2 regions of the Enterobacter sp. JBIWA008 genome follow, and region 1 is predicted to be linked to the other one. Evidence: predicted binding sites of a transcription regulator. Region 1 holds the regulator's gene; the other holds the start of a gene.
What was found. Region 1 encodes LexA, which represses DNA repair genes until DNA is damaged. Its sites were predicted from a motif close to TNCTGTATGTACATACAGNA; they were not measured.
Positions count from the first base shown of each region.

Region 2: KGP24_RS09580 (DinI-like family protein) is a predicted target of LexA. The motif match lies at 1,828-1,847, and genes of this name have one in related genera.

Region 1 is NZ_CP074149.1:359,078-362,665, forward strand. Features, by position in the region: gene plsB (glycerol-3-phosphate 1-O-acyltransferase PlsB) at 1-724, opposite strand, end outside; gene KGP24_RS01700 (diacylglycerol kinase) at 879-1,247, shown strand; gene lexA (transcriptional repressor LexA) at 1,356-1,964, shown strand; gene dinF (MATE family efflux transporter DinF) at 2,028-3,365, shown strand; gene KGP24_RS01715 (CsbD family protein) at 3,486-3,588, shown strand, end outside.
Region 2 is NZ_CP074149.1:1,972,690-1,976,277, forward strand. Features, by position in the region: gene KGP24_RS09565 (hypothetical protein) at 1-341, shown strand, start outside; gene KGP24_RS09570 (GNAT family N-acetyltransferase) at 508-975, shown strand; gene KGP24_RS09575 (GNAT family protein) at 1,115-1,657, opposite strand; gene KGP24_RS09580 (DinI-like family protein) at 1,866-2,099, shown strand; gene KGP24_RS09585 (hypothetical protein) at 2,106-2,402, shown strand; gene KGP24_RS09590 (hypothetical protein) at 2,515-3,588, shown strand, end outside.

The sequences.
Region 1 (3,588 bases):
CATGCGATATTTTCTTGCTGCGCGCTTCGTCTTCAACGGCGCGAGCAATCGCTTTGGAGGCCAACAGCTTGTTGAACAAATCCTGACGCGCCGGGAGACGCGGCCCTACGGCAGCCAGGCGCTGACGGGCAAAGTGCATACGCGCCACGCGCGCCAGTTTTTGCGCGATGATCTTGTCGGTGCCGTGCTCGTCCGCCATTCGACGCAGCGAAACGGAAGGGGAGAAACGCACAAAGCTGTCGCGTCCCAGCCAGGAGACCGCGAAGAACTTCTGAATGCCGTTAAGCATGCGCAGTGGTGGGTTCTCTTCACCTTTTTCACGGCCCGGACGACGACCAAACATCACCGATACCGGCACCATCTGCACATCCAGATCGGGGTTGCTGCGATGCAGGTCGAGATAGTCATGGAACAGCTTGATGGACTCTTCTTTTGGCGTGTAGTAGGTAAACACGCGCGGTCCACCGTGAATGAACACGTAGCGCGGCAGCAGCGTACCGTCAACTTCAAGCGGTTCAAGCGGGTCCGGTAAGTCATGCGCCAGACACTGGGCGCGAAGCGTCAGTAAGTCTGCCTTCGAGTTATAAGGCAAAACGTACATAATAGGACGCGACGTATCGAGCCCCAACTCCAGCGCGGGTTCTGCTGGGATAGACTTGCTTTTTACCAGTATGCTTAATGGTAAATTAAGTAATTTGTAGTAAATTCGTGGCCAGCCGGACATAAACGATGTAAAGCCTCTGGTTAATAATGCAATTGCGGCGCAAGGATAACAGAAAGCGCGCAAAATTTCTGTTGTTACCCGTCATACTTCAGGCTGTAGCGAAACGCGCTACGGCTCCTGTTACTGACGCTCTTTTTTTAAAAAGGTTCTTTTAATGGCCAATAATACCACTGGGTTAACGCGTATCATCAAAGCCGCCGGCTATTCATGGAAAGGTTTCCGTGCTGCGTGGATCAACGAAGCCGCTTTTCGCCAGGAGGGCGTCGCCGCTATCATCGCGGTGATCATTGCCTGTTTCCTTGATGTTGATGCTATTACTCGCGTGCTTCTTATCGGTTCCGTGCTTCTGGTGATGATAGTGGAAATTCTTAATAGCGCTATTGAAGCCGTTGTTGATCGCATCGGTTCCGATTTCCATGAGCTTTCTGGCCGCGCAAAAGACATGGGCTCTGCTGCTGTGTTGCTGGCGATTATCACTGCCGTTATTACCTGGGTCACGCTGCTTTGGTCACATTTCCGATGAGCCTCGAGGAATAATTAAGTCCCTGGTTTTTTGTGCAGTTTTTGATTCCAAAATCGCCTTTGACTGTATATACTCACAGCATAACTGTATATACACCCAGGGGGCGGAATGAAAGCGTTAACGACCAGGCAGCAAGAGGTGTTTGATCTCATCCGGGATCATATCGGCCAGACGGGTATGCCACCCACGCGTGCGGAAATCGCTCAGCGTCTGGGCTTCCGTTCTCCGAATGCTGCCGAAGAACACCTGAAAGCGCTGGCGCGTAAGGGCGTGATTGAGATTGTTTCAGGCGCGTCACGTGGTATCCGCCTGCTGGTGGAAGAAGAGACGGGTATTCCGCTGGTGGGGCGTGTTGCTGCCGGTGAGCCTTTGCTGGCGCAGCAGCATATTGAAGGCCACTACCAGGTCGATCCGGCCATGTTCAAACCGAGCGCTGATTTCCTGCTGCGCGTTAGCGGCATGTCGATGAAAGACATCGGTATTCTTGACGGCGATCTGCTTGCGGTGCACAAAACGCAGGATGTGCGTAACGGTCAGGTGGTTGTCGCGCGCATTGATGATGAAGTCACCGTCAAGCGTCTGAAAAAACAGGGGAACACAGTTCAGCTACTGCCTGAAAACAACGAGTTCTCCCCGATTGTGGTCGATCTCCGCGAACAGAACTTCTCTATCGAAGGACTGGCGGTTGGGGTGATTCGCAACGGTGAATGGCTGTAACCTCTTCCTGACAGGCTATGGCGCCGCTGTAGCCTGCTTCATTCCCCACTCCCGGTATTTTTCATGTCACTGCTGACGGCATCCGATAAGGCATTGTGGCGTCTTGCTCTGCCGATGATTTTTTCCAATATTACCGTGCCCTTGCTGGGTCTGGTCGATACTGCCGTTATTGGTCATCTTGATTCGCCGGTTTATCTCGGCGGCGTGGCGATTGGCGCAACGGCAACCAGCTTCCTGTTTATGCTGCTGCTCTTTTTGCGTATGAGCACCACCGGGCTCACGGCACAGGCTTATGGTGCAAAAGATCCGCTGCGTCTGGCGCGGGCTCTGGTCCAGCCGCTGATCCTTGCGCTTGGCGCGGGGGCGTTAATCGTTATATTACGTGCGCCCCTGATCGACTTTGCACTCCATGTTGTTGGCGGCAGCGAGGCGGTACTGGCCCAGGCTCGACGTTTCCTTGAAATCCGCTGGCTCAGCGCGCCCGCCTCGCTGGCTAACCTGGTTCTGCTGGGGTGGCTACTGGGCGTTCAGTACGCCCGTGCGCCAGTGATTTTGCTGGTGGTGGGCAACCTTCTCAACATTGTGCTGGATGTCTGGCTGGTAATGGGACTGCATATGAATGTGCAGGGCGCGGCGCTGGCGACGGCGATTGCCGAGTACGGAACCTTTATTATTGGTCTTTGGATGGTCTGGCGCGTGCTGGCGATGCGCGGCATCTCCCTGGCGCTGCTCAAAACCGCATGGCGCGGCAATATCCGTAAGCTGCTGGCACTTAATCGTGACATCATGCTGCGCTCGCTGCTGCTTCAGCTCTGCTTCGGCGCGCTGACGGTTTTCGGGGCTCGACTGGGGCCAGAAATCGTTGCGGTCAACGCGGTATTGATGACGCTGCTGACCTTTACCGCCTACGCGCTGGACGGTTTTGCCTATGCGGTAGAAGCGCATTCCGGGCAGGCGTACGGTGCGCGCGAAAGCGGGCAGCTTCGGGACGTCTGGCGGGCAGCCTGCCGTCAGTCGGGACTGGTGGCGCTGGCGTTCGGCCTGGTTTACGCCTGCTTTGGTGAGCAGATCGTTTCATTACTTACGTCTATCCCTGCGCTGCGCGAGCTGGCGAGTCACTATCTCATCTGGCAAGTCATCTTACCGGTAGTCGGCGTCTGGTGTTATCTGCTGGACGGCATGTTTATTGGTGCGACGCGCGGAGCGGAAATGCGCAACAGCATGGCGGTCGCGGCGGTAGGGTTTGGCCTGACGCTGCTGACGCTTCCCTGGCTTGGAAATCACGGTTTGTGGCTGGCCCTGGCCGTTTTCCTCTCGCTGCGAGGGATATCGCTGGCTTTTATCTGGCACCGCCACTGGCAAAACGATACCTGGTTCCCTTCACGTCACGATATATCGTGACGGTTAAAGATTCCGAATATGAAATCAACTGCCAAATCCTTAACTACAATATTTATCACGTCCAGCAGAAAAGAACGTAACGGACGTTACGACCCGACGTTTAACTAAGAGGACACGATGATGAATAAAGACGAAATCGGCGGCAACTGGAAGCAGTTCAAAGGTAAAGCGAAAGAAAAGTGGGGTAAGCTGACAGATGACGATATGACCGTCATTGAAGGTA
Region 2 (3,588 bases), 1.6 Mb from region 1:
CGCTTTCTCCGGTAATTAGGCGAGCAAAATTTGATACGCTGACTATATATGAGATATCCGAAGAGGAGCTTTTGATTATTGAACACGGCTCACCTGACTCTATCTATCTAACAATCTCAATTGCATTGATTTCTTTCGCTATGGCGATTTTTTGTTCATTGTTGGTTACGGATATAAAGTCAAGTATAGTCATGACACTGTACATTGTTATCGTCGTTGTCGGGTTTGTGGTTGGCGGTATCATGCTATTATTATGGAAAAAAAGTAAAAACTCAGTTTCAGTATGTGTTGCAAATATACGAAGAAGGCTGCCACCACCTGATGGAGAGTTAGTTGAATAGAAATGTTCTGCTTCCCGTTTATTAACACAGGTTGGAACTGGCAACTGCCGCTTATGGTACGGAACGGACTGGCTAACTGGGCATGGGCCCACTGTGAGAGAGGAGATGACACCCTGTTTCACAAAAAGTAGCATTGTTCTACAAGCAGCTTTCATAATGAGGTTATATGAAAATAAGAAGGTTCCGTAATGGGGATGAAATCTCATTATTTAACGTGTTTTATTCTTCTGTACATACCATCGCATCAGACTACTACACACATGAACAAATTGATGCTTGGGCCCCGGCAGAAATCGACCAGGAACAATGGGCCAATCACATGAGGGAACTATCCCCTATTGTTGTAGAGCTTGATGGCGAAATAGCTGGATATGCAGATCTCCAACCAAATGGGTACATTGACCATTTTTATGTCTCAGGAACCTATTCAGGACAGGGGGTAGGGACATTACTAATGAATTGCATTCATGAGGAAGCGAGGCAACATGGAACTAGTGAGCTTACTTCAAATGTAAGTAAGGCTGCGGAAGCGTTCTTTCTACGACACGGCTTTCATGTAGTGGAGAGAGGTTTTCCTATTTGCCGTGGAATTACATTAGAAAATGCACTGATGAGAAAACATTTGGCTAAATAATAAATAACCTGCAGCAGGTAGCATTGTTTGCCTGGTTGAGCTCAACAAAACAGTACAATGGATGTCCGCTCCTTGCACACAGGGGATTTATATGGCACAGCCAAAACTTACATACTCTAATAAGTACTTGAAACGTAATTTAACTCGTTGATTTAAATTCTTTTTTTAATAATGCGTAAACAAATGTGTTCTCATATCTTTCCTCGCCTTCATCCGTAATAAATGAAACAAACTCTTTAAAGCAACCCTCCTGTCGCATACCAAGGCGGGAGCACAATCTTTGAGAGGACAGGTTGTAGTCTTCAACGTACGCATAGAGACGCCTTGCATGTTTCACGTTAAACAAATATTTAAACAGGGCCCCAACTGATTCTGTTGCATACCCGTACCCTTCATAGCGCTGATTGAAGTGCCAACCTACGGACCACGTATTAGCATCTGGCTCGCCACTATTTTCTGCAAACAGATGGCCAATAAGGAGGTCGGTGTCTTTGAGGCAAACAGCAAATTGGCTTGGATCTTTTGCCCTTCTGCATACTTCATCTACGGCATCCTCAACTGAGTTGAGCGTTTCATCCTGAAAACAGGGAGTACGTGGCGAAGATAGATAATCCAGAAGTGCTAAAGCATCACTCTCTTTAAATGAACGAAGAATGAGTCTGGGTGAAATGGCTATTGTCATGGCTTGTCGATTCCATTAAAGATTAGTTATATGGTGCTGATTTAATGAAGAATTTATTGGGTGAATAATACTTGCTGCGACATTAACGCCCACTGTCCTGTTTGTAAACAACATAATCATGCTTTAACAATTCGTGCTGTTAAGGCGTTGATCAAACTTCTTCATAAGTGTACTGTATAAAAATACAGTTTTTGTGGTGGAGGCGCTTATGAAAGTTGAATTAACCATTGATCGCACTAAAGAACTTCCAGAGGGTGCAGTCCCGGCACTTGAGAGAGAATTATTAAAACGGCTTCAGAGTCAGTTCGATGAGTGCAGTCTGATTGTGCGTCGCGCAGGTTCCGATGGGTTAAGTGTTTACGGTGGCGAAAAAGAAGCTAAGAAAAAGGTTGAGGAAATCCTCCAGCAGACCTGGAAAAGTGCAGACGACTGGTTTTATTGAAACAGCATGCAGAAATTTTCCAGTTTGGAGGGGAGATTGGTGAAACAAAAACAAGAATTACCGAGCAAAGGCTACGCGGTCATCAGATGCCACGATGGGGTTATCGTAGCAAGACTGCCATCATTTCCTGACAGCGCGCGCGCACTCATGTACCGACGAGGCGACGAGGTGTCATTCATGCCGTTACAGGATGATGAAATAGTGGGAACACCGACACTCTTTACGCAGATGCTTGAGCGGGCCGGTTATCGAGTTTCAAAGATGAGTATGATCTCGGTCTCAGTCGAAGAGTTAATTAGATAAATTTCAGCAGAATTGTGCTTAATAAGTGTATAATTCCACCAGAGAATTATACAATAATTCTGTAATATTAATTTTTAATGACGAATTTACTTATGATAAAAGGAGTTTTTAGATGGGCTTGTATTTAGATGAGAATGTTGTTTCTAATATCAACATCCTTAATTCGATTGTAAGAAGAGATTTGACAGATTATGAAAACAATCAACTTTTCTCTAAAAAAATTATGGACTCTGAAGAAGATTTTCTCAACACCGCAGTCTTAACAGCTTGGATGACTTTTTATAGTCATTTCACAAATGAGCGAAAGTTTTTAGATGATAATACACAATTTAACCAAGAGTCTATCTCTGACTACGTCAAATTCAATGCAGATATGTATGCCAAAGATAAAATTCAGTTTTTATCAGACCTTATCAGAGTTCTCTATGAGTTGCACTTTTGGACAGGTAAGTTACGTGGCGAGGGAATAGTATCAGACGAGTTTTTGACCCTTCTGGAAAATAGATATGAAAACCTCGAGGATAAAACTACACAGTTCAAATATATCCGTGAAAACTTAGCAGTTGCGTTGGTTCAATGGTTATTAAAAAGTCAAAACTTTTCTGAAGCCAAGGGGTTGATTAAAAATATTCAAGAAAAAAAGGAGTCCTTTATTGAAGAGGTAACGACTTTAAAAGTCGAGAATCTTAATGAGATAGACCTAAAGGAGACTGAAGCGATAAAAAACATTAATGATAACTTTTCCTCCATCAAAAATGAGATAAGGATTAACAAGGAATCCGTTGATGCATCATTAAAAAATATAGCGGAGTCTTTGATCGAAATAAAAGAGCTAGAAGGTCGAGTACAAGATTTGAAATCAGAATATAATTTCGTAGGCTTGAGTTCTGGCTTCAATAAAATAAAAGAAAAAAAGGAATTAGAACTAAGAAATATAGAGGTTAATTATAAGAATTTATTTGGATGTATATTCATCGTTCCAGTTATAATTACGGTTCTTCATCTTGTCACCCCTGCAGTATTTCCAAAGGATTTGACGGTTTTGTTTCTGGCATTGCCATTTTTAACAATTGAAATGGCTTTGATTTATTTCTTCAGGCTTTCATATTTAGAAGCGAAATCAATCAGGACGCAGTTAGTTCAGATTGATTTACGCTTAAGCCTTTGCTCATTTATTGATGGTTAC